DNA from 2 places in the Paraburkholderia sp. BR10954 genome. Region 2 is predicted to be linked to the other one. Evidence: riboswitches for the same ligand, from Rfam matches in the RefSeq annotation. Region 2 holds a riboswitch; the other holds the start of a gene.
What was found. Region 2 has a riboswitch for thiamine pyrophosphate ahead of thiC (phosphomethylpyrimidine synthase ThiC). Riboswitches for the same ligand answer to the same signal wherever they lie in the genome.

Region 1 (15,894 bases), on a different contig from region 2:
CGCGATTGAAGTGCTGCATTCGACCAACAACTTCCCCGAGTTCACGGGCCGCATCTGCCCGGCGCCGTGCGAAGCGGCGTGCACGCTCGGCATCAACGACGACCCGGTCGGCATCAAGTCGATCGAGCACGCGATCATCGACAAGGCGTGGGCCGAAGGCTGGGTCGCGCCGCAAACGCCGAAGCACAAGACCGGCAAGAAGGTCGCCGTGGTCGGCTCGGGCCCCGCGGGTCTCGCGGCTGCGCAGCAGCTCGCGCGCGCCGGTCATGACGTGACCGTGTTCGAGAAGAACGACCGGATCGGCGGCCTGCTGCGCTATGGCATCCCCGACTTCAAGCTGGAGAAGTGGCAGATCGACCGCCGCATGCGCCAGATGGAAGCCGAAGGCGTGACATTCCGCACCAACGTGTTCATCGGCAAACCGGACTCGTTGCCGGCGCACATCGGCAACACCGCGAAGGAAACCATCACGCCGGCCGAGCTGAACGAGCAGTTCGACGCGGTCGTGATCGCCGGTGGTTCGGAAACGCCGCGCGATCTGCCGGTGCCGGGCCGCGAGCTCGAAGGCGTGTACTACGCGATGGAGTTCCTGCCGCAGCAGAACAAGGTCAATGCCGGCGACAAGGTGCCGAACCAGCTGGTCGCGAAGGGCAAACACGTCGTCGTGATCGGCGGTGGCGATACCGGTTCGGACTGCGTGGGTACGTCGAACCGTCATGGCGCGAAGAGCGTCACGCAGTTCGAACTGCTGCCGCAGCCGCCGGAAGAAGAGAACAAGCCGCTCGTGTGGCCGTACTGGCCGATCAAGCTGCGCACGTCGTCGTCGCACGAGGAAGGCTGCGAGCGCGATTGGGCGGTTGCGACCAAGCGCCTCGAAGGTAAGAACGGCAAGGTCGAGAAGCTGATCGCCGCGCGCGTCGAATGGAAGGACGGCAAGATGGTCGAAGTGCCGAACTCCGAATTCGAAATGAAGGCCGACCTCGTGCTGCTCGCGATGGGCTTTACGCAGCCGGTCTCGCCGGTGCTCGAAGCATTCGGCGTCGACAAGGATGCGCGCGGCAATGTGCGCGCCACGACCGAGGGCGACAAGGCGTACTACACGTCGGTGAACAAGGTGTTCACGGCGGGCGACATGCGTCGCGGCCAGTCGCTCGTGGTATGGGCGATCCGCGAAGGCCGTCAGTGCGCACGTTCGGTCGATGCGTTCCTGATGGGGCATACGGAACTGCCGCGTTAAGCGTCTTCAATTTGCAGGAAGACGTGGAGACGACAAGGTGCCCCATGAAGGACACCGGTAGCGGTAAAGCGATGCAGTAACAAAGAAACCGGGCTCGCCTGAAAGGGGGAGCCCGGTTTTCTTTTGCCTCGTCGCGGTGCGTTATGTCCGCCTCGTTTGCGACAGCGCGCAAGCGTCACGCGGCATTTATTGGCGCGCACCCGGCCCTCTTTTTTTCTTACTAACCCCTACGATGTAACGCAAAACTTATTGGTCAACGTTAAACTGCGTCTGCAGCCCGGCTGCCCACTCGATCCTCCTATAACCCGTCGCCTCCGATGCCCGTCACCGCGAAAAACCGTTCGCCTTTCCGCGCCCTTACGAGCACGACCGTGCCCGTGGAGCGCGGCATGCCGGGCGAAACGTCGGCGGCGCGGCGACGCTTTCTGAGGGGCTCGGCCGGGGCGATGCTGGCCGCGGGTTTCGGCAGCACGCTGCTATCCGCGTGCGGCGGCAGTCTCGAAGCCGAGCAGCCGGCCACGCCGCGACTCGTGTCGGTCAGCAATTTCCGCGATGTCGGCGGCGCGGGTGCCGGCTATCTGACCGTCGACGGCAAGCAGATGCGGCGCGGAGTGTTCTTTCGCGCGAATGCGCTGACGCTGAGCGGCATGGACGCGGCGACGCTCGACAAGCTCGGCATCGTGTCGGTCTACGACCTGCGCACGCCCGCGGAAATCGCGCGCACCGCCGACGTGCTGCCGGGCGGCGCGACATCCGCCGCGCTGAATGTGCTCGGTACGAACGACTTCGCCACACCCCCGGTCGATTCGCCCGTCGACGCCGTCGCGTTCATGCAGGCTCAGGCGCGCGCGTATGTGACGGGCGGCCCGCAGCGAGCCGCCTATGGCGCGTTGCTCGGCGCGCTCGCCAACGGCACGGGCGCGCAGCTATTCCATTCGAACGCGGGCAAGGATCGCGCGGGCTGGGTCGCGGCGCTGCTGCTCAGCATCGCCAACGTTCCGCTCGACGTGATCATGCAAGACTACCTGCTCAGCAACGTCTATCTCGCGCCATCGATCGCTGCCCAAACCACCGCGCTGCGCGCGCAGGAAGGCGCGGCCATCGCCGCGGCGAGAGCGCCGTTGTTCGACGTCGACGAGAATTATCTGCAGGCGGGCTTCGACCAGGTCCAGGCGAGCTACGGCACGATGGCGAGCTACCTGACGCAAGGCCTCGGTCTTTCAACGGCGACGGTCGACGCGCTGCGCAATCGGCTCGTGCATTGACGCACTTCGGCCGTCCGATAGCGAAAAAAAAGTCCGCCCCAGAGGAGCGGGCGGACGGAGAAGGGCGGCATCGAGGTTGCCGGGGGCGACTATAAGGCCGCGACCCGCGCGACGGCCGATGCGGTAAGGGCAGGTAAGTGCCCCGGTCCGCGTCCCCTTACCTGCGAGCATCCTCACGTCAGCGCCGGGTCCACCGGCAATTCGATCCGTACGTCGAGCCCGCCCCGCGCATGATTGCGCACGAGGCAGCGTCCGCCGCGATGGTGCGCGAGCCGCGCGACGATCGCGAGACCGAGCCCGCAATGGCCTTCGCCGCCGCGCGCGGCGTCGAGCCGCACGAACGGCTTCATCGCCGCGGCGATGCGGTCGTCGGGAATGCCAGGGCCGTGGTCGCGCACGCTGATGATCCAATGACCGTCGTTGCACGCGGTTGAGATTTCCACCGGCGGCATGCCGTGTTCGAGCGCGTTGTCGACGAGGTTCGTCACGAGCCGGTCGAGCAGCGTGCGCGGCAGCTTGAACGAGGGGCCAGCGCGCAAGTCGAGTGCGAAAAGCTGGGTTTCGGCGGGGTCCGCCGCTTCGGCGGTTTCAGCGGCCTCCGCGTAATCGCCCGAGGAAAACTGCTCGCGCAAGAACTCGTCGACTTCGACCGGCGGTCCGGCGTCCGCCGATTGGCCCGCGAATTCGAGGAACTGCTGGACGATGTTGGTCAGCGAATCGACGTCGCGGATCAGGCCGACACGCTCGTTTTCGTCGACCAGCACGCTCGCGCGCAGCTTCAGGCGCGTGAGCGGCGCCTTCAGATCATGCGCGACGCCGGCGAGCATCACCGCCTGGTCGTCGCCGGCTTCGTTCAGGCGGCGCATCATGTCGTTGAACGAGCCGATCAGATCGCGCAGTTCGCGCGGACCCTGCACCGGCACGGGTTCAGGGCGGCCGCCCGAGCCGAATGCGCGCGACGCATCGGCGACGCGCAGCAACGGCCGTTGCATCTGCCAAACCGCGAACAAGGACAGGATCAACCCGGCGGCCAGCATCGAGACCGATTCGATCAGAAAGCGCGGCGGCGGCGGGACATCGACCGGCACGACGACCCAGTTCGACTTGCCCGGAACCAGCACCCACAGTTGCGGCGGACGCAGATCGTCGACGGCGATCTGCGTGCCGGCCGGCAGGTTCTCGCGCAGATGCCGGCTCAACTCGACCAGCACATGCTCGTGCGGCTCGCGCAGATGCACGCTGGTCGGCATGTTCCAGGTGGGTACCAGATGCACGCGCATCGCCGGCGCGAGCGCGGCGCCCTTGATCGGCTCGCCGTTGATTGCCTGCAGCACCAGCAGAATGCCGCGCGCGAAGCCGTCGATTTCATGGCGCGGCGGCTGCATCGTCACCAGCACGAACCAGCTCGCCTGAATCGCGAACAGCACCGCCGCCGACAGCAACGCCATTCTGCCGAACAGCGTGTTCAGCGGATTTCTCATGCGCCCGGGGCCGCCCCGTCCTCGAAGGGGGTGCCATTGGCGTCGGGCACGAACACATAGCCCTTGCCGCGCACCGTTTGCACATAGCACGGGTTCGACGGGTCGTCCTCGATCACGCGGCGCAGGCGCCAGATCGGCACGTCGAGGCTGCGGTCGCGGAACGCGAGGTCGTCGCGATGCACGAGATCGTGAATCAGCACGCGCGACAGCACCTTGTACGGATTGTTGACGAAGATTTTCAGCAGCGCGAATTCGCTGTCGCGCAGCGGCAGCTTGGCGTCGTCGCGGGTCAGCGAGCGCGTCGCGAAGTCCAGTTCGAACGGACCGAAGCGATAGCGCTTGCGTGCTTCCGGCGCGCTCGTGGTGGACGGCCCGCGCCGGCGCAGCACGGTCTGGATGCGCACCAGCAGTTCGCGCGGATCGAACGGCTTGGTCAGATAGTCGTCCGCGCCGAGCGACAGACCGACGATGCGATCGGCCACCGTGCCGCGCGCGGTCACGAAGATCACCGGGATGTCGTCGCCGGCGGCGCGCAACGCGGTGAGCGCGCGCAGGCCGTCGGTGTTCGGCATCATGATGTCGAGCACGACGACCGACGGCCGCTCACGCTCGAGGCGACGCTGCAAATGAGTGCCGTCATGCAGCACGGACGCATCGAAGCCGTTCGACTGCAGAAACTTGCAAAGCAGATCGCGTACGACCGGATCGTCGTCGACGATAAGGACCTGTGGATTCATGGCGAAATTCTAGACTGGCGCGCCCGACGCGCGACCGCGCATTTCCTTACCAACGCTTACTGTGCGCCACGTGGCGCTGGCGGGCTTGCGCCGGGGCGGATCAGCGAAGGTTCTGCGCCTACTTTAGCACTGCCTGATCCTGCTCTCCGCAACGACCGCCACGCGATGACAACGCCTGGCAAGCACTCGAAAGCCCTCGCAAGACCACGGAACGCATCGTAACAACCGCGCGAAAGCATGCTTTGCTTCGCCCATCGTCGGCGCCTGCGCGGCGCGATGATTCGTTCCGCAGCAAGTCGCGCCGCACGCCGAACGAGGCCAGCTGCCTCGGATGACGGCTCGCGGCGCTCAACCGACACCCGCGCGCAATGCGCGCCTTTGCGAGGTCCATCATGACGATCCACAACACCCTCAGTTCCACGCCGTTCTCCACGCTGGCGAAGACGCCAGCCACGGAGAAGTCCGCCAGTTCCAGCACCACTGGTGCAGCGGCGAAATCGCAGCAAAGCAGCGCGCTCGCGCAGCCTGCACTGCCTGCGCCGGGGACGGGGCTCATCGGCCATCTGGTCAACACGACCGCGTGAACCGGCGAGGTCCGCGTGCCGTTATCCAGAACTACTGAGCATCGGCGTCGCATCGTGGCGTGGCTCGTTGCCGGCGCGCTGCTGTTGCCGCTCGGCGGCTGCGGCGCCGCGGCGCTGCCATGCCGGGTCACGGCGGCGACCTTGAAAGTGCTGCCGGTCGTCGGCCATGCGGCGGCGACGCCTTTCGACATGTGTGCTTCCGCGATCGATTGAATCATGATGCTCACCAGGATGGTTGGTGCATTGATGCTGCTCGGCGGTGTGCTGTCGTGCGCCGCGCATGCGCAGCCTGTCGCGCGCAGTCCGAAGGCGGCCAGCGCGGCATCGAATAGCGTCGTCACCGACACGCGGCGGCGCTCGCCGGATGCGCCGTTTTCATTTCGCGGCGTCGCGCTCGGCATCACGATCGACGAATTCCGCGCGGGCTCGGCCGTGCGCGCGACGCCGGTCGGGAGCGTGCCGATCTGCGAGACCGACGTGCAGGCAGGTGCGCTCGGCATGCGGCTGAAATCGCACGATAGCCTGAGCGTCGCGTGCCGCTGGGCGCATCGCGATGATCAGCGCTGGGCGGTCTCGCAGGCGGTGGTCGATGGCGCGCCGGCGCTCGAACACGTGATGCGCTTCACGCGCATCGACGGGCAAGGCGCATTGCGTCTCTACGAGATGTCGTTCGTGCTCGACGAGCTGACCGCGGAGGATCTGCGCGACGCGCTCGAGGATCGTTATGGGCCGCCGCGTCTCGCGACGCGCAACGCGGCGGCGCCGGCCGCGATGCCGATGTACGTATGGGAGAACGCGGTCAGTTCGATCACGCTGTGCTTTCTGCCGGGCAGCCGCAACGGTACGCTCACGTATCTGCTGAAGGGCTCGGATGCGTGGATGAAAGCGGTCGTGCGGCAGTGGCAGGCGAGCGGCGCCGACGCGGGCTGATGATTGCCTGCCAAGCCTGATTATCGGTGCGAACCCAACGCCGAAAGCGGATGGCGTCTGGCTAGCGCTGCCACGCTTTAACTCCTTTTCATCTTTCTCGCCACGGAGCCAGCATGACCGCACTACGACTCATCCTGGTGCTCGGCGCCGCGAGCTGTCTCGCGGCCTGTTCGAATACGCAGACCAGGTCGATCGTCGAAACGCCGATGGCGCCGCCGCTTGCGTCCGCGCCGTTGAACGTCAACACGCAAGGCGCGATCTATCAGGCCGGCGCGCCGCTGCTGCTGTATGAGACGCCGCGCGCGCAGCATATCGGCGACGTGCTGACGATCCGGCTGTCCGAATCGTATAGCGGCAACAACAGCGCGAGCGCATCGGCGAACCGCGCGAGCAGCATCACCGCGACCGCCGCGGACCAATCGACGAACGCCGCCGCGCGGCTCGCGAAACTGTTCAATATCGGCTCGGCCAGCACCGACTACAAGGGGCAAGGCAATCTGCGCGACATCAGCGATATGACGGGCACGCTCGCCGTGACTGTGATCGGCACGGTGTCGGGCGGCAATCTGGTCGTGTCGGGCGAGAAGGTGATCGCGATGAGCGGTACCCGCGACCGTCTTCGGTTGTCGGGCATCGTCAATCCCAAGGATATCGAAGCAGGCAATTACGTTGCGTCGAGCAAGGTCGCGAACGCGCGCATCGAACAGGCGGGCCTCGGCATGGTCAACGACGCGACGACGATGGGTTGGCTGCAGCGGATGTTTCTGAGTGTGCTGACGTTTTGACCGTCAGCCGCGTCAGCGCGCTGCGCGTTGTGCGCGACACGCAGGTCACATCAACCGGCTCGGATCAGATCGACTCGCGCCGCTAGCCGAGCGTCGGCGCGAGCCCGCGTTCGGCCGCGCCGAGCTCGCCATCCGGCACGAACACATAGCCGCGTCCCCACACCGTCTGCACGTAGCGCGGTTCCGATGGGTCCACTTCGATCAGCCGACGCAAGCGCCAGATCGATACGTCGAGACTGCGATTGCGATGCGCTTCGCTATTGCCGTGCAGTTTCTCGAGCAACTGCGCACGTGTGAGCACGGTCATCGCGTGCGTGACGAACACCTTCAGCATCGCGAATTCGCTCGAACGCAGCGTGATGCGTTCGCCGTCGCGGCGCAGTTCGCGCGCGGGGAAGTTCACTTCGAAGCGGCCGAAATGATAGGGCGCGCGGTGCTCGGGCGCGCCCGGCGCGATCGAGCCGCGACGACGCAGCACGGTGCGAATACGCGCGACGAGCTCGCTCGGTTCGAACGGCTTGCCGAGATAGTCGTCAGCGCCAAGTTCGAGGCCGATCACGCGATCGATCGGATCGGCGCGCGCGGTCAGCAGAATCACGGGAATGTCGTCGCCGGCGACGCGCAACGCGCGCAGCGCGCTGATGCCATCGAGCTCCGGCATCATGATGTCGAGCACGACGAGCGCGGGACGCTCCTGCTGCAATCTGCGCTGCAACGCCAAGCCATTTTCGAGCGTGGAGACGTTGAAGCCGCGCCCGTGCAGATATTCGCTGACGAGCTCGCGTACGATGGGATCGTCATCGACGATCAGGATGGTCTGGTTCATTCAGGTCATCTTAGTGATGCGCACGGGCCGCGCAAAGCGCATACCGCTTTCCAATCCTTTCCCGTGTAAGGCGCTGCAAGCGAACGCACAGCCGCGGGTCTTCAGCGGGTCGGCGGGAAGGCCTGCGAGGTTTGCAGGGTCTGCTGTTGATGCTCCTGGCGCGCGAAATCGGTCCGATCGACGACCATCCGCTCGATCAACCCGCCGAGCTTCACCGAGGCCGACGAGAAGCGGTCGGTGTTCAGGCCGCCGGTCTGATAGCGCGCGGTGACCAGAATGCGGCCGCTCTGGATCAGCGTCAGATCGATGATCGACAGGTACTGGATGGATTCGTCGCTGAACGAGCGGCGCCCATAGTCGATCGCGGCGTTGTAGACGAGCCGCGCTTCGCAGCCGGCCGGCGAGGTCCCCGGATTGTAGACGTCCGAACGAATGCCGCGCCGCTCGAGCGCGAGCTGCAGCGCCGGCACGAAATCGCCGACCGACACCGTCGGATTCACTTCGATGCACACGTGCTGCACATCGGCGGGCCGGCCGTTGACGAAGGTCGGCGACGAGTAGTTCGACGCGATCGCGTAGCCGGCCTGGATCACGGAACCGGTGGCGTCGGCGGCCTGGATCAGCGTCCATGCGCAGCCGTCGAGCGTGAGCGTCAGCGTCGCGGCGAAGGCGGCGAGGGCGCAGCGACGCCGGGATATCAGCGAGGCGATCGGACCGAGGCGCGAAGGCTTGGTTGCGGCTGGCGCGCGCACGGTTGGCGGCGAGGTCATGAGGCAGCGCCCGATCCCGGTCACGAGATTCGCTGGGTCATCGAAAGCAGCGACGGCCGCGCGCTCAGCGCGTCACGCGCACTCGCAGTTCGTTCTGGCCTTGCACGCTCGCGGTGACGTTCACGCGGCGCGCGTCGATGGTCACGACGAAATGCTGGCGCACCGGTGTGTTGACGTCGTGCACGACGCGCGGAAAGCAGGCGGCGATGTCGGCGCCGAGTTCTTCGAGCGGATCGTTGATGACGCCGTCGGCTTGCCAGTGCGCGCGCCAGTGGCAGTCGTACGCGTGCGCGGTAGCGCGGCAATCGTCGGAATGGGAGACGCCCGGCAGTTGCGCGGCGGTCTCGTTCGGCAGTTGCCGGAAATCGCTCGCATCGACGATGTGCGTGAGCGCCGCGCAGATATCCGCGGGCTGGTTCGGCTCGGCGGTTTGCGCGGCGTCGACGGCGTTCGTGAAGAGCAGCGCCGCGCCGCAGGCGAGCGCGAGGCGCGGGAGCAAAGTCGGGAGCAGAGGTGAAACACGGCGAGCGAATGACATGGGCGAGAAGTCCGGAGAGCGGTTGCGATCAAAGACGTGACTGACGTCAACGAAGGCCGACGCATGGCGCGGCCCGTACGACTATCGTCGCTGCTCGCGGGCATTTTCAAAGCGCGGAACAGCTTGCGCGCTTCGCAAATGCTTCCGAACTCTTCTCGTGTCTTTCCGGATGTTGCGCACGACGCGCGGGGGCGGCGTCGTGCGCTTAATTGAAGTGAGCGCTGTGCGCGTCGCTCACGCCGCTATCGCTTCGGCCGAACGCTCGACGTCGAGCGTTTCGTCATGGAACGCAGCAAGCGATTCGCGATGCGCGACGCTGACGATCGCCGCCTTCGGCAGCCGCTCGGTGAACAGTCGATAGAGCCGCGCCTCGTTTTCCGCGTCGAGCGCGCTGGTCGCTTCGTCGAGGAACAGGTAGTCGGGCTTGTGCAGCAGCACGCGCGCGGCGGCAAAGCGCTGCTGCTCACCCGGCGACAGCACGCGGGTCCAGTGCCCCGTTTCCTGCAGACGGTCCGCGTATTCCGACAGATGGCAGGTGATGAGCGCGTCGCGGCATTCGTCGTCCCCATAGGTGTCCGCCGCCGACGGATACGCGAGCGCCGCCTTCAGCGTGCCGATCGGCATGTAGCTGACCTGCGGAATGAACATCATGCGCGCGTTGACCGGCGCGTCGATCGAGCCGTCGCCGAACGGCCACAGGCCCGCGAGCGCGCGCATCAGCGTGCTCTTGCCGGCGCCCGACGGACCGCGCACGAGCCAGCGCGAGCCCGGCCGGATCGCGATATCGCGGATGCGCGACAGCGGGTTGCCATTGGGCAGCGCGAGCGTGAGGCTGTCGGTGGAAAGCGAGTTGCTGTCGACGAAATGCAGATTGATGCCGCCGTGTTCCGTGGCCGGCGACACCGATTCCTTCAGACGCGGCGAATGCACGACGCGCTTGAATTCGCGCAACCGGTTCACGGTCGCGCGCCATTCGACGAGGCTCGTATAACTGTTGATGAACCACGAGAACGAATCGCTGACGGTGCCGAACGCGCTCGAAATCTGCATCAGCACGCCGAACGTGAATGCGCCCGCGAAGTAGCGCGGCGCGGCGACGACGATCGGGAAAATGATCGCGATCTGGCCGTAGAAGCTCAGCACGAAGGTCAGGCGCTTCGTGTACTTCATCACCTGCCACCAGTTGTCGCGGATGCGGCCGAACAACGTGCGCGCGTTCGTCTTCTCGGTTTCCATGCCGTTGTAGAACGCGATCTGCTCGGCGTTCTCACGCAGCCGGATCAGACCGAAACGGAAATCCGCCTCGACTTTCTGCGCCTGATAGTTGATCGACACGAGCGGATGGCCGACCTTCTGCATAACGAGCGAACCGACCACCGCATACAGCGCGGCGGCCCAAACCATGTAGCCGGGGATATGCAGCGGCGTGCCGCCGAGCGAAATACTCAGCGCGCCCGCGAGCGTCCACAGGATTGTGATGAACGACACCAGCGTGACGACGGTCGACAGCAGATCGAGCGTCAGCGACAGCGTGGTGGTCGCGAACGACTGCAGGTCGTCGCTGATCCGCTGGTCGGGGTTGTCGGCGAGGCGGTCGCGCTCGATGCGGTAGAACGCGCTGTCGTTGAGCCACTCGTTCAGGTAGCGGGTGGTCAGCCACTGGCGCCAGCGGAAGCCGAGCATCTGACGCAGATAGCGTCCATACACGGCGAGGATGATGAAGCCGAACGCGAGTCCGGTAAAAATCATCAGCAGATGCGGGAAGTCGTGGACGTTCTTCTCCTGCAGCGCGTTGTAGAAGTCCCTGCTCCAGCTATTCAGGCGCACGTTGATCCAGACGACGAGCAGGTTCATCACGATGATCGTAATGAGCAGTCCCCATGCGATGCCTCGTTCCTCGGAAACCCAGTAAGGCTTGATCAGGCTCCAGGCGGAGACCTTTTCGTCGGACGGCAGCGCGGGGCTGGCGGAAGTATGTGGTGTCATGAGCGTCCTGATGAAGTGCTGACCCGAAGTGCATTCCGGCGGCGTACGGGTCCGATCTGGTTGACCCATGTCGGGCGATCCCGCTGACAGCCGGCCCTTTGCGAGGCCGTGGCTGAGGCGGGTCTGCGATACCTGGCCGGGCATCGCGCCCTCGCGCTCGATGCACGCGAGTCCGGACGGGCGCCCGATTCTGGCGTGACGCCCTTAAGCGAAAATTAATTTTTCGGGGCCGGCGTCCGCCGGGATGCCACTGCCACGCATGCGGCCACGAGGGTCGCGCGCGCCGCGTTTTTTCGGCACCGGTCACGGCATTGTGCCAGAGCGCCGGGCCGATTCGCATCGGCATCTCGCTAGACGGTGCCAGATCAAAATCGCGGCAGCGACGGCGGACCGCTGGTTTGCGGGCGCCGCGCCTTTTATGGTCTAATGACCTGCGACGAAACAGGGGTGCTTCGCCCACAGGCGGCATGATTTTCATGCCGGGGCGGCGAGGCTGAGAGAGACCCTTTGCACCCGATCCGGGTAATACCGGCGCGGGAAGTTTCCGGAAGCAACCGTCTTCCATTCCCCGCCGGGCGGCGAGCGCAGCTCACATGCACACGCCGTGACCGGCCGGCTTCACCCGCCGGTTTCGTCCTGGGTACGTGCGTTTTTGGCCGTACGGAAAGGACTCGATGACCGCCTATTCTTCAGACATGCATCTTTCTCTTCGTCACGCCGGCTCCGGCGTGCCGTGCCGCTTTGGTTTCGCCCGCGGCTGTCAAACGGAGCGGGTGCGATGAGCCATTCCGCTCGACCGGATTTCGCCGTGCTCGGCGGCGGTTTGTGCGGCCGGCTGGTCGCGTGGCACCTCGCGGGCGACGGACATCGCGTGTCGCTCTATGAGCGCGGCGATGCCGCCGGCTCGCAGGCTGCCGCGTGGGTCGCCGCGGCGATGCTCGCGCCGCTGGCAGAAGCCGCCAGCGCCGAGCTGCTGATCACACGGCTCGGTGCGAGTTCGCTCGAAAGCTGGCCGCGGGTGCTCGCCGAACTGCCGGAGCCGGTGTTTTTCCAGCGCAACGGCACGCTCGTCGTCTGGCATTACGCGGATCGCACGGAGGCGCCGCTGTTCGAGCGCCGCGTGCGCGCGAACGCGCCGGCCGAGTTGCTCGACGGCGGCTTCGTCGCGCTTTCCGGCGCGCAGCTCGGCGCCGCCGAACCCGCGTTGGCCGGCCGCTTCAATCAGGGCTGGCTACTGCCGCGCGAGGGCCAGCTCGACAACCGCCAGGTGCTGTCCGCGCTCGCCGCGGGGCTTGCCGAGCGCGGCGTCGACACGCACTGGAACACGCCGATCGACGACGCGTCGCTGCCCGACGCCGGTATCACGATCGATTGCCGCGGGCTCGGCGCAAAGCCTGTGCTGCCGACGCTGCGCGGCATCCGCGGTGAAGTTGCGCGCGTGCATGCACCTCACCTGCAGCTGACTCGCCCGGTGCGGCTGCTGCATCCGCGCTACCCGCTGTATATCGCGCCGAAGCAGAACGGCCTCTACGTGATCGGCGCGACCGAGGTGGAGGGCGAGGACATGTCGCCCGTCAGCGTGCGTTCGGCGCTCGAGTTGCTGAGCGCGGCGTTCTCGGTGCATCCGGGCTTCGGCGAGGCGCGCATCCTCGAGCTGAATTCGCAGTGCCGGCCGACCTTGCCCGATCACCGTCCCGCGCTGCTGTGGGACGGCGCGCGCACGTTGCGCGTGAACGGCCTGTATCGGCACGGCTTTATGATCGCGCCGGAAGTCGCCGACGAAGCCGTACGCTTCGCGAGCGCGCTGCTCGACGGCCGTGTCCGGGACGCCGACGCATTCGCCGGCTGGCGGCGCGACGCACGCTGGAGCGAGCTGTTCCAACAGCATTTCGCGCGTGAGCCGGCCTGAGCGTAGCGGCAAACGTGCCGCACGCGATGCCGCTTGCGCCATCGATTGAACCGTATTCGAACACCATGGACATTCATATCAATCAGAAGCCGTTGTCGCTGCCCGAGGGCGCGACTGTCGCCGATGCGCTTGCCGCCTTTGGCGCGCGTCCGCCGTTCGCGGTCGCGCTCAACGGCGATTTCGTCGCGCGTGCGCAGCATGCGGCGCGCGCGCTGCAAACGGGCGATCGGCTCGACGTCGTGCAGCCGGTCGCGGGCGGCTGAGCGCGCTCGCGCCAGCCTGCTGCTTACCGAATGCAACAACCGTCGCCGAAAACCCATTGCCGTCACGCGGTCGGTTCTAGCCGCGACGGCAAACCAGGATGATGCAAATGACTTCACACGAGAGCGCCGACGCGCTGACCCTATACGGTCAAACTTTCGCAAGCCGCGTGCTGCTCGGCACGTCGCGCTACCCGTCGCTGCAATCGCTGTCAGATTCGATCGACGCCGCGCGCCCCGGCATGGTCACCGTCGCGCTGCGCCGTCAGATGAACGAGGGCAACGCGGAAGCCGGCTTCTTCGATCTGCTCAAGCGCCACGGCGTGCCGCTGCTGCCGAATACGGCGGGCTGCCTGAGCGTCGGTGAAGCGGTGACGACCGCGCACATGGCGCGCGAAATCTTCGAGACCGAGTGGATCAAGCTCGAACTGATCGGCGACGACTACACGTTGCAGCCCGACCCGGTCGGGCTGATCGAGGCCGCCGCGCGGCTCGTCAAGGATGGCTTCAAGGTGCTGCCGTACTGCACCGAAGATCTGGTGATCGGCCGCCGTCTGCTCGACGCCGGCTGCGAGGCGCTGATGCCGTGGGGCGCGCCGATCGGCACCGGCAAGGGCGTGGTCAATCCGTACGGGCTGCGCGTATTGCGCGAGCGGTTGCCGGACGTGCCGCTGATCGTCGATGCCGGGCTCGGCGTGCCGTCGCATGCGGCCCAGGTGATGGAGTGGGGCTTCGACGGCGTGCTGCTGAATACGGCGGTGTCGCAGGCGACGCACCCCGACGCGATGGCGCGCGCGTTCGCGCTGGGCGTCGAGGCGGGCCGGCAGGCGTATCTCGCGGGCCCGATGGCCGAGCGCGAGAGTGCGCACGCGAGCACGCCGGTGGTCGGCATGCCGTTCTGGCATCAGGATGGAGGTGTGGCATGACGCAGTCGTTGACGCTGAAGGACCGCGATCTGTTCTGGCCGACGGCCGACGAACTCATCGAAGCCGCCGAGCGCATCCGCGCGCGGCTTGGCGACTGGCCGCCGACCCACGCGCCGTGGCGCATCTGCCTGATCGCGCCGGACGAACCGAACGGTGGCGACCTGATCGTGGTCGCCGACGCGCAGCAGCACGGCGAGCAGATCGCGCGCTGGCTGACGCGGGGCGCGGGCGTGATCGTCGCTGCGGAAAACCGCGCGACGCTGCATCTGGGCGGTGAGAAATACGGCCTCGAAGGCCATCTGGCGGAAGACTGGATTCCCGCGCTGGCCGCGTTCCTCGACTGCGGTTTCGATCCGCACGACGCGCTGGTGCTCGCGCTCGCGTGGCGCGACGGCGACGAGACCCGCGCCGACGACGCTTTCCCGTCCGACCTCGGCCGCTTTCCGCGCCTTACCGACCTGCCGCCGGCACCCGCTAGGGCGTTCCCGCGCTGCCCGGAAAAGCTCGGCTTGTATCCAGTGCTGCCGACCGCGGACTGGGTCGAGCGGGTGGTCGGGTTCGGCGTGAAGACGGTGCAGTTGCGCCGCAAGTCGGCCGAGCCCGCCGACGAACTGAAGCGCGAGATCGCCCGCTGTGTGGCGGCCGGCCGCGCGCACGACGCGCAGGTGTTCATCAACGATCACTGGCAGGCGGCGCTCGAGGCGGGCGCGTACGGCGTGCATCTCGGCCAGGAAGACGTTCATACTGCGGATCTGTCCGCGCTGGCCGACGCGGGCATCCGTCTGGGCCTGTCCACGCACGGCTTTTACGAGATGCTGAAGGCGCTGCATTTTCGTCCGAGTTACATTGCATTGGGCGCGGTGTTCCCGACCACGACCAAGGTCATGCCGACCGCGCCGCAGGGCTTGCGGCGCCTCGCACGCTATGTGCGGCTGCTCGACGGTGTGGTGCCGCTCGTCGCGATCGGCGGGATCGATCTGCAGGTGCTGCCGGAGGTGCTCGCGACCGGCGTCGGCTGCGCGGCGGTGGTGCGCGCGGTCACCGAAGCGGCAGACCCGGCCGCCGCCGTTTCTGCACTGCAACACACGTTTACGCAATAATCGTCAGGCATAGTCAAGGAACGGGGCACCTCAACGCAGCTTTTGCATGATGGCCCTATAATTCGGCCTTCCGTGTAAAAGGATTGTCAGTTTGGTGCCTTCCTCCCCCGAGACCATACTCGAGCTGCGCGACGTCGACTTCGGCTACGGCGACCGGCTCGTCCTGTCGAATCTGAATCTGCGCTTTCGCCGCGGTCAGGTCGTCGCGGTCATGGGCGGCTCGGGTTGCGGCAAGACCACGGTGCTGCGGTTGATCGGCGGCCTCGTGCGCGCTCAACGCGGCCAGGTGCTGTTCCATGGCCAGGACATCGGCGGGCAGACGCGCGAAGGCCTTTACGCGCTGCGCCGCAAGATGGGCATGCTGTTCCAGTTCGGCGCGCTATTCACCGACATGTCGGTGTTCGAGAACGTCGCCTTTTCGCTACGCGAGCACACCGATCTCCCCGAAGAACTGCTGCGTGACCTCGTGCTGATGAAGCTCAACGCGGTCGGCCTGCGCGGCGCCCGCGATTTGCTGCCGTCGGAGATTTCGGGCGGCATGGCGCGGCGCGTCGCGCTCG
Region 2 (15,894 bases):
GAACACGAGCGAAACTAGCGCGTTCTCGGCGGGTGCATGACTGGCGTACAGCGGCACGTAGACGGCGAGGTTGTCCGAGCCGTTGGCGATGGCGACGCTCGCGACGGTCCAGCTCGATGAGCCGCGAATGGATGGTGGAGCGCTTGTACGGCTGTCCTCGCTATCCCTATTCAGTGCGAGGCAAGAACCGAAGCGCTGCCACGCCTTGTGCAGTCCCACAACGATCGGCAGCAAGCCGAGCAGGCCCACATAACCGGCCGGGAGGCGCGTGAGCAAGGCCGCGAGCACGAGCGCCGCCGCGACGAGGATCAATGATCCCGCGTACTGTCCCGCGACCACGCGACGCCGTTTTACGCCCGCTTCGGCCAGAAAGCCGAGCAGGACGAACAGGTTGTCGATATTGGTCGCGGCATAGGCGACGATTGCGAGCAGGACGAGGCTGAGCATGAAGAAGCCGGAATCGTTACCGGGGGGGAGTCGCTTGGAATTCGCCGCGCCATGTGGGTAACCGGGCGGCCGGCCAACACGATGCCGATGCGCCGCGTCAAGGTCAAGCGGCTACAATGGCCGGGACCTCGAACAACGGAATATCGATGAAGATTCGCCTTCTCTCTGTCGCCTGTCTCGCGAGCGCCGCGTCGCTACTGGCGGCCTGCACGATCGTCACCCGCAACTCGAGCGCCTGTGAACAATTGATGCGCAGCAAGCTGGCCGAGCCGTCGTCGGGGATGTCGTCGGATCGGCTGCGGGTCACGCATCGCGGGGCCGCGATTCGCGGCTCGCGGGTCGTGGTGGAGGGGACCATCGAGCATGGGATGAGCGCGTCCGCGACCGCGGCTTCCGCGCCGCTCACGGCATCGGCGTCGCAAGCGGCCTCCGAGGCCAAGCTGGCCGCGAAGCCGGCCCAGCCGTCGAGGGTCCGCACGCCGGCAGCCGCCGAGTGCACATTCCACGGCGAACAGCTCGACGTATTCCGCTGGCTCGCGCCGCCGCAACTGGCCACGCCGGCAGCACAACCAGCCAGCGCGGCGGGCTGAGTTCGCACCCGCGCGCCGCACCGTCGCTGCGCATCCAACCCAGGCAACCCTCAGAACGCGTAATACGGTCCCTGGCCGGCCGACGTATTGCGCGTCGCAATCGCCGTGTAAATGCGTTTGCCGTAAAAGAACGGCAAGCCCCAGCCGAAACCCAGACTCGAATTGCCGGCGAGATTGTCGAACGCGTTGTTCGACGACGAAAACAGCGTGTTCGAATTGGCGATGTCGAACGAAACCGTGCTCGACACGCCATCGATGCCGGTGATCGACGCGCTTGCCGACTGCGTCGAAGTCGGGCAGTACCAGAAGCCGCACAACGGGAACTGCGTCGAGTGGAAGAAGAGGCCGTTCGAGCCGCTGTCGAGATAGCTCACCGCATAGGTCAGGCTGCCCGTGTTCGTCGTCACGTAACCGGTCGCCGAGTTCGCCCTCAGAACGTTCGTGCCCGTAAGCGTATTGTTCGACTGGGTGCCGATGCCGAAGATCAGCGAGCCTGACACGCTCGCCGCGCCCGCATCGGCGACGGCTGGCAGGTCGATCACGACGCCGTTGTTATCGAGCGGGAAGCTGCTGACCGGATTGGTCACCTGCTGCGCGAGCGGCTGCGCGGTCGGGCTGCAGCCGCTCGTCGTGCAGCTGTAGTACCAGCGCGGCAACGCGGAGTTCGCGCAACCGTTGCCGCAGTCGACCGGGAACAGGCCCACGCCGAGGATGCCATTCGCGTGCAGGCTCGATACGGTCAGCAGCGAGGCGCCGCCGGAGTTCGCGCAGTCGGCGGGTGCGCCAGGCACCGCGCTGTCGGCGATCAGTTGGATCGGAATCGATGACGCCTGTTGGCCAGCCATGCGTACGTCCGCGGTGTGGATCGAGCCCCACGCGTAGCCGCTGCCGAACACCGCACATTCGGCGCTTACGCCGCTGCCCGCGGCGATGGTCGGCAGCGACAGGGTGGTCGGCAGCGCCGATGCGAGGATGCGCAGGCCGTTCGAGCCGGTGTCCACCTGGATGTCGTCGATCGTCGCGCAGTTGCCGGTGCCGGCCTGGCAGACGGTGACGCTCGTCATCAGCATGTTGCGCGTATTGCCGGGCGATACGCCGACCGTGACCGGCTGCACGTTGGGCGTGGTCGATTGCGGCACGTTCGCGTTCGGAGTTGGCGCGGTCGCGGAACTGGTCGGCGCGCTCGCGGACGGTGTCGAGCCGGAGCCGGACGAGCCGGACGAGGAACTGCCGCCTCCGCCGCCGCAGCCGACGAGGGCCGCGCAGACGATCATAAGCAGGGCATGGAAACGCAAGGCGGATTTCATGGCGTGGCGGTCCGTCTGGTGGAACTCAGGCGTGAAAGGGGGCGCGAGCGACGCGTGCGGGGCGCGCGCGTCACTGGATGTCGTCGGAGGTGACGCCGGCGGGCAAAGCCGCCGGCAGCCACGCGCGGCCGACGTAGCCACGCATCGGTCCGCCGGACTCGACGATCACGTCGGAGCGCGCGACCCGCGACGAATGCAGATTGCCGCTGCCGGCCGCCGCCGCGCCGGTCTTGTACGAGTCGCCGTATTTGCCGAGCAGCGCGTGCAGATCCGGCATCGTCGGGCCTTGCCATGCGTAGGCGACGATCAGGCCGGTGCCGGTCGCGTATTCGTTGATGGTGGTATTGCCGGCGTCGGTCCACGTGCGCTCGCGCAGTGCGCCATTGAGCAGCGTGCGCGGCGCGCTCGCGCCCGCCACCGCCTGGCTCGGCATCGTGCCGCCCAATTCGGCATGCGCGCCGAAGCTCGCGCAGCACGCGACGACGGCGATCACCGAGGCGATCGCGGATGGATGGAGATTGAACCTGGACATGAGGCCTTCCTCGTTTGGCGCCGGATTTTTATTGAGATAACTCGATTAACGTAGCACCGGTTTTCTTCTGGTCTTTGCACACGTGCGGCGGACAGGACCGCACGCCATGGGGAAAACAAGCCGCAGGCAAACCGGAAGCCCTTATGCGGCGGCCATCCGGCGAAGACTTTGGGAATACTCCCAAGGTCAACTCGAAAGTGTCATTGAGTGTTAAATTTACCTCATAAGAGGGCAAATAGCGTGACGGGCACGGCCTTTTTTCCCGTGGCCGTTGCGTCGCCGTGGCATGCGGCGAGTCCCGGGCAAACCCCAGTTTTTGCACACGCCTCGCCGGGACCGGTAAAATGTTGGGTTGATCCACGGAAACTTGCCGTGGCGTAGCGGAAGGATTCCCCGAACATGACTGATTTTCGTCTCACCAAGCGGTTTGCAGTAATGCTCATGGCAGGCGGGCTGGTCGCCGGCTGCGGTACCTCGTCGCCGACCAAAATCGACTATAGGAGCGACTCCCGTTCGAAGCAGGTATCGCTTGCCGTACCGCCGAACATGATCGACGAGACGGCCGATCAGCGTTCGCTGCCGCCGCAGGGCGGCGAAACCTCGCTGTCCACGCTCAAACAGGTGCAGGCGCAGGCGCCGGCCGGCGATGCGGTTGCGGTCGTGCCGCCCGTCCAGGGCATCCACATCCAGCGCGACGGCACCGAAAGCTGGCTCGTGATCGACAACAAAACGCCCGATCAGGCCTGGCCGCAAATCCGCCGCTTCTGGCAGGAGCAGGGCTTCCTGCTCGTCGTCGACCAGCGCGACAAGGGCGTGATGGAAACCGACTGGAACGAAACCCACGCGCAGATCAACGACGGCTTTATCCGCAACACGCTGTCGAAGGCGATGGGCAACAGCTACGTGAGCTCGGAGCGCAACAAGTTCCGCACGCGTCTCGAAGCCGCGCCGAAGGGCGGCACCTACGTGTTCGTCAGCCAGAAAGGCATGCGTGAGGCGATCACCGGTACGAACAACGAGTCGACCCAATGGCAACCCAAGCCGAACGACCCGGCGCTCGAGCAGGAATATCTGAAGCGCCTGATGGCCTCGCTCGCGCGGGCTGAATCGGGTGCGGGTGGCACGCAGAACGCCGAGCTGTCGCCTGCGGGCACGCAGTTCGCGCCGAACGCGGCGACGGCGGGTGCGAAGTCGGCGACGGCCGCCGTTGTCGCGCAGAACGTCGCGCTGGCGGCCCAGCCGTCGACACCGGACGTGGATTCGGCCAACAACACGTCGGCGCAGCTGTCATCGACCGAACTCACGCTCGGCGACCCGTATGACCGTGCGTGGCTGCGCGTAGGCCTCGCGCTCGATCGCAGCAATTTCACGGTCGACGACCGCGACGTGAGCCGCGGCCTGTATTTCGTGCGCTACGTCGATCCGAAGGATATGTCGTCGGCCGAGCAGGGCTTCTGGAGCCAGGTCTTCCACGGCCGGAAGGAGAAGGTCGCCAAGGAGTATCGCGTGAACGTGCGCGCGGTGACGCCGGATCAGACCCGCGTGGCTGTGGTCGACGACAAGGGCCAGGTCGACGAAAGCTCGCAGGCCAAGCAGATCATGAGCCTGATGGCCTATCAGCTGCGCTGATACGAGAGCCTCGCGGCCAACGCCGCTGGTTCGACGAAAAAGCCGCCCGGAGCAATCCGGGCGGTTTTTTTTTCGACCGCGCCCTCAGGTGTCCGCGCGCCGCCGCGTGCCCACCCACGGCAGCCGCTTGATCACACCGGTCGCCAACGCGGTGCCGACCAGAATCACCGCGCACCCTTCGAGCATGCCGGGCGACACCGTCTCGCCCAGAAACAGCGCGCCCCACAGAATGCCGAAGATCGGAATCACGAAGGTCACGGTGATCGCGCGTGTCGGCCCGGCGACCGCGATCAGATGGAAGAACAGCATGTACGCGATGCCGGTGCAGCCGACGCCGAGCGCGATCACCGCGCCCCACGCGCGCAGCGAGATCGGCGCGGCGGGCCAGTAGATCACCGCGAGCGGCAGCAATACGATCGTCGCGCCGATCATCGTGCCGGTCGCGACGCTGAGCGCGTCGACGCCAGTCAGGTGACGCTTCGTGTAATTCGCGGCGATGCCATAGAGCAGCGTGGCGCCGAGCGCGGCGCCGGCCGCGAGTGCGACGGTGAGCGGCGACGCGGCCGATCCGTCCGGCGTCGCGATCTGGTCCCACACGAGCATCAGCACGCCGAGAAAGCCGACCACGAGGCCGAGCGTGCGCAGCGCGCTGAGCCGGTCGCGCAGCCACAGAAAGCCGACCAGCGCGCCCCACAGCGGCGCGCACGCATTGATCACCGACGTGACGCCCGCCGACAGCGTCAGCTCGGCATACGCGAACAGACAGAATGGCGCCGCCGAATTGAGGATGCCGACAACGAGCAGCGGCAACGCATGCGTGCGCAACAGCGTGGCGGACTGTTGCAGCGGCCGTCGCGCGATCAGCACGATCGCGAGAAAGAGGGCGCCGATGCCGACGCGCAGCGCCATCAGCGGCGCGACGCCGAAGTCGGTCACGCCGACGCGGATGAACAGGAACGATGCGCCCCACAGGGCGGCGAGGATCAGCAGTTGCAGAAGGTTTCTGGCTTTCATTGGAATGGCGCCGCGCGCAGTTGAGTCGAGACGCCAGCTCATCCTAACAGTGCGATCGCGCGATTCGTTTCAATGCGGGATGAAACGGCAAGATCCGGGAGACGGCCGCGTCCGGGTAGGTCGATGCTAAGCGCTGCGAAGGCGCAGGCCAAACGAGCAATTCTCACCGATATGTGAGAAAAATTGCGATGCGGCGGAGCGGTAGCGGCGGCGGAATTGCAAACGACGCCCGCGATGCGCGGGCGCCGTCCGAAACAATGTGAACTGCGTTGCGCCGTCAGCGGCGCGAGTTCAGTGCGGAATCATCCATTGCAGGAAGTTCTGCTGCGCCCACACGAGCACGCCGAGCAGCACCGTGAGCAGAATCGAATGCTTGAAGGTCTTGGCGAACACGACGCCTTCCTTGCCCTTCAAGTCGGTGGTCGCGACGCCGGTCGAAATGTTCTGCGGCGAGATCATCTTGCCCATCACGCCGCCCGACGAGTTGGTCGCCGCCATCAGCACCGGATTCAGATTGAGCTGCTTGGCCGCCACCACCTGCAGATTGCCGAACAGCGCATTGCCCGACGTATCGCTGCCCGACAGGAACACCGCGACCCAGCCGAGGAACGCCGACACGAGCGGAAACACCGGCCCGACCGACGCGACCCCGAGGCCGAGCGTGTAGTTGAGGCCCGAGTAGTTCATTAGATACGCGAGGCCGACGATCGTCGCCACGGTCAGAATCGCGATGCGCGTTTGCACCCACGTGTCGGAGATCGCCTTGCAGAACTCGGCGGGGGAGAGCCGCACGACGAACGCGGTGATGAGCGCCGCGACGAGGATCGCGGTGCCGGTCGCAAGCGGTTGGAAGTCCCAGATCGCGCCGTACGGCGTGTTGTACAGCGTGATGAAGACGGCCTTGTCGAGACCCGGCCACGATACCTTGACGTCGCCGATCGTGAAGATCCTCGCGACCGTCCAGACGATCACGACAACCGATACGATGATCCACGGATACCAGCCCTGCACGCCGCCGATTTTGCCGCGCACCTCGTTGATACGATCGACGTTGATCGCGAATTTCGGATCGGCGACGGGCTTCCAGACCCGCAGGAACGCCACGGTCAGGATCAGCGAAACCAGCGAAGACAGCACGTCGGTCAGGCTGTAGTTCACGAAGTTCGAGACGACGAACTGGGTCAGCGCGAAGCTCAGGCCCGACACCAGCAGCAGCGGCCAGATCCGCAGCATGTTGCGAAAGCCCGCGTACGCGCCGATCACATAGAAGGGCAGCAGGACAGCAAAGAACGGCAATTGCCGCCCGACCATCTTGCCGAGCACATCGGACGGCAAATGCGTGACCGCGCCGAGGACCGTGATCGGCACGCCGAGCGCGCCGAACGCGACCGGCGCGGTATTGAAGATCAGCGTGAAGACCAGCGCTTCGAGCGTTGGAAAGCCGAGCATGATCAAGAGTGAGCTCGTGATCGCGACCGGAGTGCCGAAGCCCGAAATCCCCTCGAGCAGCGCGCCGAACGAAAAGCCGACCACGACGAGCACGATGCGCCGGTCGTTCGGCAGGTTGTCGATCATCCACAGGCGGAAGGCCTCGAAGCGTCCCGAGCGCTGCGCGATGTTGTACAGCAGGATCGCGGTGAACACGATCCACATCACTGGCCAGATCGCAAAGACGACGCCGGCCGCGACCGAGTTCAACGCGAGCCCGACCGGAAACTGCCAGATGAAAATCGCTACGATCAAACCGACGATCAATCCCGCGAGCGACGCCTGCCACGCTGGCCTGCGCGCCCAGCCGAGCAGCGCGAGCACGACGATGATCGGCAGCGCGGCGACGATAAACGACGCAAAAAGCGAATTACCGACTGGAGTGAGCAGTTGATGAAACATCATCTCTCCTTCGTTGTTGTGTAATTCGACGCGGGAGATTGCGCATGACGGCGCGTCGCTCTGGCACGGCGGACGCTCGCGAGTGGCCTCGACCAAGCGGCGGCGCCGGATTTAAGCGGGTGCTGCGTGCAACCTTTCAAGAATAGAGCGCCATATCGGCGAGTCAAGCCGGGAAAGTACGGGCGGGTGTGCGCGGTGGCGGGCGAACCAAAGACAGGTCAATGCCAGTGGCCGCCCCAATGGCCCCCCCAGTAGCCACCAATGCCGATCGCAATCGACGGTCCATAGTAGGCGGGATAGCCGTAATAGGCGGGATAAGGATAAGCGGGCGGCGGATAGTAGGCGGGATACACCGGCGGTGCCACATACACGGGCGCGGCGGCTGCATAACCGGGCGGCATGTCCTGCGGCGCGACCTGCATTTGCGCCTGGGCTTGAGGCGTCTGCTGTGGATCGGTGGCCGGTGCGGTTTGGTCCACTGTGGTCGCGGGCGCGGTCGAATAGTACGACGTGTAATAGCCCGCGGGATAGTAGCCGGCGGGGTAATAGCAGCCGGCTAAAAACAGACTGGAGGCGAGCGCGGAAATCGCGGCGGCGGGCCGCGCGAACGTTGCGGAAAAACTGGATGTCTCGCGTGGCGTCGAGAGGCGCACCGCGCGAGGATGGGTGACGACGCGGGACTTCATGACGCGCTCCTCGATGAACCGATGCCGCCTCGCGCGACGTCGTTATGAGGAGCTTACGCTTCTGCCGCGGCAGCGCTGTGGCAAAACCGCAACCGCATATTTCAGTCTATTTCCACGTGCGCTGTCGGGACGAGGGCGCACCGCATTCGCGGCCCTCGTCAGTCCGGTGCCTGGTCGGAATAAATGCTTGGCTGTCCTGTATGAATCGTCAGACGCATCATCGGACGCAACGCTCACTTGCCGCTCACTTGCCGATCTGGTTACCGATGACACCGCCCACGGCCGCGCCGCCCAACGTCGACAAGCCGCTGCCGCCGATCGCCGCGCCGGCCGCGCCGCCCACACCCGCGCCGATCGCGGTATCGCGTGTGCGCGGGGACATGTCGCCGCATGCCGCGACACCCGCGACGAGCGAAAGCGCGACTGCGACCGGGCCAAGACGAGCACCGAGTTGACGGATCGATTTCATGATGCTGACTCCCTTCGTTGTTGGAAGTAGTTGTTTCTCTCTGTCAGCACACAACGTGCCTGCTGGGCGCGGCGGAATAAAAAAAACCCGCCATGCTGGCGGGCTTCGATACTGCAGGGCGCTACTCCGCGCGCGCGTCGCGCAAGCCGCTTATTGCCGCTGATAAATCTCCGCGCCTTGCTTCATGAACTCGATCGACTTGACTTCCATGCCTTTCTGCAGCGCTTCGTTATCGCTGACGCCCTGTTGCGCGGCGAACTCGCGCACGTCCTGGGTGATCTTCATCGAGCAGAAGTGCGGGCCGCACATCGAGCAGAAATGCGCGACCTTGGCCGAATCCTTCGGCAGCGTCTCGTCGTGGAATTCGCGCGCCTTGTCCGGGTCGAGACCGAGATTGAACTGGTCTTCCCAACGGAATTCGAAGCGTGCCTTCGACAGCGCGTTGTCGCGTACCTGCGCGCCCGGATGACCCTTCGCGAGGTCCGCTGCATGCGCGGCGAGCTTGTACGTGATGATGCCGGTCTTCACGTCGTCCTTGTTCGGCAGACCGAGGTGTTCCTTCGGCGTCACGTAGCACAGCATCGCGGTGCCGAACCAGCCGATCATCGCGGCGCCGATGCCCGACGTGATGTGGTCGTAGCCCGGCGCGATGTCGGTGGTCAGCGGCCCGAGCGTGTAGAACGGCGCTTCGTCGCACCAGTCGAGCTGCAGGTCCATGTTCTCCTTGATCAGCTGCATCGGCACATGGCCCGGACCTTCGATCATCACCTGCACGTCGTGCTTCCATGCGATCTGCGTGAGCTCGCCGAGCGTCTTCAGCTCGCCCAGTTGCGCTTCGTCGTTCGCGTCGTAGATCGAGCCGGGACGCAGGCCGTCGCCGAGCGAGAAGGCCACGTCGTAGGCCTTCATGATTTCGCAGATCTCTTCGAAGTGCTCGTACAGGAAGCTTTCCTTGTGATGCGCGAGACACCACTTCGCCATGATCGAGCCGCCGCGCGACACGATGCCGGTCATCCGGTTCGCGGTGAGCGGCACGTATTGCAGACGCACGCCCGCGTGGATCGTGAAGTAGTCGACGCCCTGCTCAGCCTGTTCAATGAGAGTGTCGCGGAAGATTTCCCACGTCAGATCTTCGGCCTTGCCGTTGACCTTTTCGAGCGCCTGGTAGATCGGCACGGTGCCGATCGGCACCGGGCTGTTGCGGATGATCCATTCGCGCGTTTCATGAATGTGCTTGCCGGTCGACAGATCCATCACCGTGTCGCCGCCCCAGCGGATCGCCCACGTCATCTTGTCGACTTCCTCGCCGATGGAGGAGGTCACCGCCGAGTTGCCGATGTTCGCATTGACCTTCACGAGGAAGTTGCGGCCGATGATCATCGGCTCGCTCTCCGGATGATTGATGTTGTTCGGGATGATCGCGCGGCCGCGCGCGATTTCCTCGCGCACGAATTCCGCGGTGATTTCGCTGAGACCGTTCGGACCGAACGCGCTCGCGCCGAATGCCTGGCCGGGGTGCTGGCGGCCCATCATCGCGGCGAGCTTCGCGCCGTTCGGGCCGCTCGCCTTCAAGGTCTCCAGATACTCGGCACGACGCTGGTTCTCGCGAATCGCGATGTATTCCATTTCCGGCGTGATGATGCCTTGCTTCGCGTAGTGCATCTGCGTCACGTTCTTGCCGGCGATCGCGCGGCGCGGCGTGCGATGCAGGCCCGGGAAACGCAGCTGCGCGGTGGCCGGATCGGCGGCGCGCTCGCGGCTGAAGCTGCTCGACAGACCGGTCAGCGGCTCGGTGTCGCCGCGCTCCTCGATCCACGCCTGACGCAGCGCGGGCAGACCCGCGCGGATGTCGATCTTCGCCTCGGGGTCGGAGTAGGGGCCCGACGTGTCGTACACGTAGATCGGCGGATTCTTTTCGCCGCCGAAGCTGTCGGGCGTGTCTGCCTGCGAGATTTCGCGCATCGGCACGCGGATGTCGGGGCGCGAGCCCGTCACGTAGACCTTGCGCGAATTCGGCAGCGGCGCGACGGCGGCCTCGTCCACATGGGCTTCGGCGGAAATAAACTTCGGATTGGCGTTCATGTAAGTCTCCGTACAAAGTGGGGCGGCTAAGCAGGAGACTGAGATGGAAGTGGTCGGAAATCGCTAAGAGGTGACGCTGTTGAGGCTGGTGCGAGATCCGTACGCTTCCCTGCGCTGGCATTATCCAGATCAGGTTCAAAGGGTATTTCTCACCCACGCAACACGGACCTCCAGCTCCGCGCTACGCAGGACCCCCGCGTTAGCAGCGCACACGATACACCGCCCGCCCGCGGTTTGGCAACCTGTCTGAGTGATTCAAAAAACTGGTCCAGATGAATCCAGACAGCTCCTATGCTTATTTCGAGACCGCATCAGACAGGGCAACTTACAGCAATGGAACAGCCGGCTTACAGCGAAAAATCGTCGGCGGCTTCGGGCTGATACAGAATTTTGTCGATCTTGAGCACTTGCTGATCGCCGCTGGGTGGCGTAAAGCTGATGCTCTCGCCGCGGCGCGCGCCGAGCAGCGCGAGGCCGGCCGGCGAGAATACGTTCAGCCGCCCTTGCGCGAAATCGGCGTTGGGCGGATAGACGACGGTCCACGTCATTTGTTCGCCGCTCGCCGAATCGATCAGCGTTGCTTGCGAGTTCATCGTGACGACGTCGGCCGGGATGTCGTGCGAGTCGACGATTACCGCGCGTTCGAGCACGTCGTCGAGCATTTGCTGCAGCTTGGCGTTGGCGGCCGCATGTTTCTCGAGGCGGGTCACGTCGAGTTCGGTCAGATAGCAGGTTTTGATCTTCTTCATCATCAGGACTCCGATAAGGCGGTGAAGGATGGCCGCGTGCGACGATCCCATGCGGGTGGTCGGCGGATGAGTGCGAATGGGAAAGCCCGGAGCCCGGAGCCCGGCGACGCGGCCCCCGGGTATCGGCAGGCTACGTCAGCGAGGGCGCCGGGCGGCGTGAAGCGGGAGCGTTCGGGACGTCTCGCCCGTGCCGTGCGGCGCGACGCCCGCGCGCGCGCAGCCGCCTGCGCGGCGGCATGGGCGCAAGCGGGCGAGAGCACGGAAAGTCGGACGACGCAGCGAAGTCACGGGCAAAACGACCAGGTGATGGGAATAGCGAACGGCAGGTTGCCGCGCAGCAAAACGTGAAGCCCGCGACACCAGCGACGAAAGCTTGATGTTAGCACGCTGTCTCGGGCACTTCCGTTGGCGACATCGCGCTCCGTCGATCGGCCGTCTTTGTGCGGTGCCAGAAGAAAGCGACGTGATCCGCATTGCGTTCAAGCCAGTCAAAGGATTGCCGTTAAACAAAGTGCAGCAAGGCCGCACTCCAGCGAACCGATTCGCGGGATGGCGCGTGAATGGCGCGACGCGACTCGCGCCGATTGACAGAGAGGTGCACATGAAAGCGGAAACAATGCGGTGGCGAACGTTCGGTCGCACAGCCGCGGTGGTGGCATTGCTTGCCGCGCCGCTGGCGGCGCCGGCGGCATCGACGGTGAGGGGCGGCGTGATCCGGTTCGTGGGGATGATCGTCGCACCGCCGCTGCAGATCAGTGCGGATACGGCGCCCACTGGCGTCGCCGTCGATAGTACGAGCGTGGCCGGTCAGCGCTTCTCGCGCACGGTGACGTTCAGCGCGCCGCCGGGCGTCGTCAGCGGGGCCGATGTCACGCTCGAAGTGAACGGCGGCACGCAGTCGCGCGATCTGGTGGCAGCGCGTTTCGTCGATGGCACTGGGCACGGCGTGCTGGCCCGCGACGGCCACTACGCGGTCGATCGCGCGGGCGGCGTGCTGTCGCTGAACGCGCGGCGCACCGATGCGGACACGCGCGTGACGGTAGTGGTTAGTTACGACTGAGTCGCGGCGAGCCTTGGCTCGCTAGCCATGCCGGAAAAAAATTAAAAGAGGCTTGTCATAACCGGCCGCGCGGTTCGACAAACGTGCAGACTACGATCGGAGCACGTCATGTCGACCGCGCACAATCGCTCGCTACTTCAGCGCTTTACGAGTTTTTCCAGGCCCGCCGCCGGCCTCGCGCTCGTTGTGCTGAGCGCTTCGGGCATCCGTGCGGCCGATGCGGCCGCGCCCCTATGCGCGACGCACAGCCCCGCGCACCGGTTAGCGCTCGTCGAGCTGTACAGCAGCGAGGGCTGCGATAGCTGCCCGCCCGCCGACCGTTGGCTCGGTCAATGGAAAAGCAACGGCGTCGCCCACGGCATCGTGCCCCTCGCACTGCACGTCGACTACTGGAACAGCCTCGGCTGGAGCGACCGGTTTTCCCAGCATCGCTTCACCGAACGTCAGGAGACGCTGACGCATCTCGCGGGCGCGCACACGATCTATACGCCGGAAGTATTCGTCGCGGGCCGCGAGCTGCGCGACTGGTCGCAACGCGACAGTTTCGAGCGCCGCATCGACGAACTCGTCGCCGCACCCGCGCAGGCCAATGTCGCGCTCGCGCTGAGCCCGCGTGCGCCCGGCGCGTTCGATGTCGATGCGCAGTTCAGCACGACGGCAGCCGCCATCACGGGTCCGTTGAGCGCCTATGTTGCGGTCTACGAGAACGCGCTGACGACGCAGGTCGGCGCGGGCGAAAACCGCGGCGCGACGCTGCATCACGAGCGCGTCGTGCGCGCATGGTTCGGGCCCGTGCCACTCGTCGCCGGTCACGCGCGGATTCGTCAGGACATCGATCTACGCGAAGCGAGCGTCGACGCGAAAGCCGATCCGATCGACAACGCCGCCGACCGCTTCGGCGTGGTCGCGTTCGTCGAAAGCGACGCGAGCGGCGACGTGCTGCAAGCGGCCGATCTTCCCGCGTGCCGTTGATCGACATCGCACGCGCCGCATTCTCTACCGCTGCCCGAGGAGAGCCGCCATGTCCACACCCACGCCGCACGCGTTGCGCCCCGGCGCACCCTCCGCGCCAGCCGCACCCAAGCGCGGCGTCATTCACCCGCTGTGGCTGCGCATCACGCATTGGCTGAACGCGCTCGCGGCGATCGTGATGATGCTGTCGGGCTGGCGCATCTACGACGCGTCGCCGATCTTTCCGGCGTTCAGCTTTCCGACCGCGATCACGCTGGGCGGCTGGCTCGGCGGCGCGCTGCAATGGCACTTCGCGGCGATGTGGCTGCTGGTGTTCAACGGCCTCGTGTATATCGCGCTGAATCTCGCGAGCGGGCGGTTCGTGCGCAAGTTCCTGCCGCTGACGCCGAGCGCGGTGCTGCGCGATTTCATCGCCGCGTTGCGCGGGAAGCTGTCGCACGACGATCTGCGCGTCTACAACGCGGTGCAGAAATTCGCCTACCTGTTCGCGATCGCCGATCTGATCGTGCTGGTGCTATCGGGGCTCGCGATCTGGAAGTCGGTGCAGTTTCCGCTGCTGCGTGAACTGATGGGCGGCTACGACAACGCACGCGTCGTGCACTTCACCGCGATGTCGCTGCTGGCCGCGTTTCTTGCGGTGCATCTGGCGATGGTCGCGCTCGTGCCGCGTTCGTTGCTCGCGATGCTGCGCGGACATTGAGCCGCGGCTGCTGACGGCCATGCCGATATTCACGCTCATCGACGCGCGACGCGAACCCCCTACGGATACCGAATCATGAACAAGCCAATCGACAAACCAGCAGACCAGCCCACGCAGCGTGTTGGCCACACGCTCGACCGCGCGTCGATCCTGCTCGATGCGAAGCGCGAACTGGCGATGCCGTCGCGCCGCCTGTTCGGCAAGCAGCTATTGACGCTCGGCGGTCTATCGATGCTGAGCGGCTGCTCGCTGACCGACGACGCTTCCGTGAACCGCTTCCTCACCGCTGTGTCGCGGCTGAACGATCGCGCCCAGGCCGCGCTGTTCGACCCCAAGCAGCTCGCGCCGACCTACACGGAAGCGCAGATCACGCGACCGTTTCCCTTCAACGCGTACTACGGCATCGACGACGTGCCGCACGTCGACGGCTCCGATTATCAGCTGAAGCTGAGCGGGCTCGTGACCGGCAAGCGCGTGTGGACGCTGCCCGAACTGTACGCGCTGCCGCATGCCGAGCAGATCACGCGGCATATCTGCGTCGAAGGCTGGAGCGCGATCGGCCGCTGGGGCGGCACGCCATTCGGCGATTTTCTGCGGCGTGTCGGCGCGGATACGACGGCGAAGTACGTCGGCTTCAAATGCGCGGACGACTACTACGAAAGCATCGACATGCCGACCGCATTACATCCGCAAACGCTGCTGACGTTCTCTTACGACGGCGAGCGACTACCCGCGAAATACGGCTACCCGATGAAGCTGCGCATGCCGACCAAGCTCGGCTACAAGAATCCGAAGCACATCGTCGAGATATTCGTCACCAATACGTATCCCGGCGGCTATTGGGTCGACCAGGGCTACAACTGGTTCGGAGGCTCCTGACGCATGCGGGCGCACGCGCGCTTGCGGCAGCGGCTTCGGAAGCACGCCGGCACGAGCCGGTTTCGATTCATCCACCACCAACGGAGTCATCCCATGAAGAAGATTGCAGTCACCACGATCGCGTTGCTGATGCTGGCAAGCGGCGGCGCCGCATTCGCGCAGGCGAGCGGCGCGATGTCAAACGATGCGATGTCGAAAGACACGATGTCGAAAGATTCGATGTCCAAAGACAGCATGTCGAAGGACGGCATGAAAAAGGACGCGATGAAACACGATTCGATGAAAAAGGGCGGCGGCGCGATGGGCATGAAGCACGAGGCGTCGGGCGCGATGGGCAACTGAGTCCGCGTGCGGGGTGCTTAGCGATCCTGCCGATGCGTGGAGCATCGAACGGATTCGACGCTGAATGGAAGCCGGGGATGCGTCCCCGGCTTTTTTGTTGCAGGAAACCAAAAAGTTACGATTCTGTCGCGCGGCGCACTCGGCGCTTACTGCATAATGCGTTGCGCGCCGCGGCTTTCGCCCGCGGCGTCGCCGCGCATCGCGGCCGCGTTGCATCGCGTCGTTTTGACCGATTCCGCCGCCACAGCCGTTTCTGGCGCTTCCTGCGCCGCCCATCGTCTTACTGTTCCACCGACATGTCCGCCAGCCTCACCCGTCAGACCGCATCGCCGATGCGGTGCCCGCCATCCCGTCCGAAAGGCATCGACGCAGGCGCGGCGCCTCGCGGGCATCGAGCGCAGCGCGCGGGTCGAGTGGCGACGGCGGGCTGAACGCATGTCGCTGCAACGCTCGGTTTTTTCTCCGTCTGGCTGGTCGCTGCGTCTGCCGCAGTCGCGCAAAGGGCGGGTCGCGCTCGCGCTTGCCGTCGTTTATCTGGTGTGGGGC

Region 1: it holds a riboswitch for thiamine pyrophosphate, as region 2 does, so the genes downstream of both, AB4Y34_RS22120 (FAD-dependent oxidoreductase) here and thiC (phosphomethylpyrimidine synthase ThiC) in region 2, are expected to answer to the same signal.

What each region holds. Positions count from the first base shown of each region.
Region 1 is NZ_JBFRCK010000016.1:68,569-84,462, forward strand. Features, by position in the region: gene AB4Y34_RS22060 (glutamate synthase subunit beta) at 1-1,237, shown strand, start outside; gene AB4Y34_RS22065 (tyrosine-protein phosphatase) at 1,627-2,502, shown strand; gene AB4Y34_RS22070 (ATP-binding protein) at 2,676-3,983, opposite strand; gene AB4Y34_RS22075 (response regulator) at 3,980-4,720, opposite strand; gene AB4Y34_RS22080 (hypothetical protein) at 5,113-5,304, shown strand; gene AB4Y34_RS22085 (DUF6726 family protein) at 5,359-5,517, shown strand; gene AB4Y34_RS22090 (hypothetical protein) at 5,521-6,234, shown strand; gene AB4Y34_RS22095 (flagellar basal body L-ring protein FlgH) at 6,348-7,019, shown strand; gene AB4Y34_RS22100 (response regulator) at 7,102-7,845, opposite strand; gene AB4Y34_RS22105 (hypothetical protein) at 7,947-8,615, opposite strand; gene AB4Y34_RS22110 (hypothetical protein) at 8,680-9,153, opposite strand; gene AB4Y34_RS22115 (ABC transporter ATP-binding protein/permease) at 9,388-11,139, opposite strand; TPP riboswitch at 11,573-11,696, shown strand; gene AB4Y34_RS22120 (FAD-dependent oxidoreductase) at 11,918-13,048, shown strand; gene thiS (sulfur carrier protein ThiS) at 13,114-13,311, shown strand; gene AB4Y34_RS22130 (thiazole synthase) at 13,419-14,234, shown strand; gene thiE (thiamine phosphate synthase) at 14,231-15,334, shown strand; gene AB4Y34_RS22140 (ABC transporter ATP-binding protein) at 15,429-15,894, shown strand, end outside.
Region 2 is NZ_JBFRCK010000033.1:74,086-89,979, forward strand. Features, by position in the region: gene AB4Y34_RS32835 (cadmium resistance transporter) at 1-447, opposite strand, end outside; gene AB4Y34_RS32840 (hypothetical protein) at 594-1,037, shown strand; gene AB4Y34_RS32845 (DUF3443 domain-containing protein) at 1,088-2,344, opposite strand; gene AB4Y34_RS32850 (DUF2844 domain-containing protein) at 2,415-2,876, opposite strand; gene bamC (outer membrane protein assembly factor BamC) at 3,276-4,505, shown strand; gene AB4Y34_RS32860 (DMT family transporter) at 4,590-5,519, opposite strand; gene AB4Y34_RS32865 (L-lactate permease) at 5,811-7,409, opposite strand; gene AB4Y34_RS32870 (hypothetical protein) at 7,628-8,095, opposite strand; gene AB4Y34_RS32875 (glycine zipper 2TM domain-containing protein) at 8,340-8,564, opposite strand; gene thiC (phosphomethylpyrimidine synthase ThiC) at 8,715-10,646, opposite strand; TPP riboswitch at 10,735-10,852, opposite strand; gene AB4Y34_RS32885 (GreA/GreB family elongation factor) at 10,994-11,395, opposite strand; gene AB4Y34_RS32890 (hypothetical protein) at 11,997-12,455, shown strand; gene AB4Y34_RS32895 (DUF1223 domain-containing protein) at 12,564-13,427, shown strand; gene AB4Y34_RS32900 (cytochrome b/b6 domain-containing protein) at 13,477-14,127, shown strand; gene AB4Y34_RS32905 (molybdopterin-dependent oxidoreductase) at 14,203-15,006, shown strand; gene AB4Y34_RS32910 (pentapeptide MXKDX repeat protein) at 15,100-15,348, shown strand; gene AB4Y34_RS32915 (EamA family transporter) at 15,784-15,894, shown strand, end outside.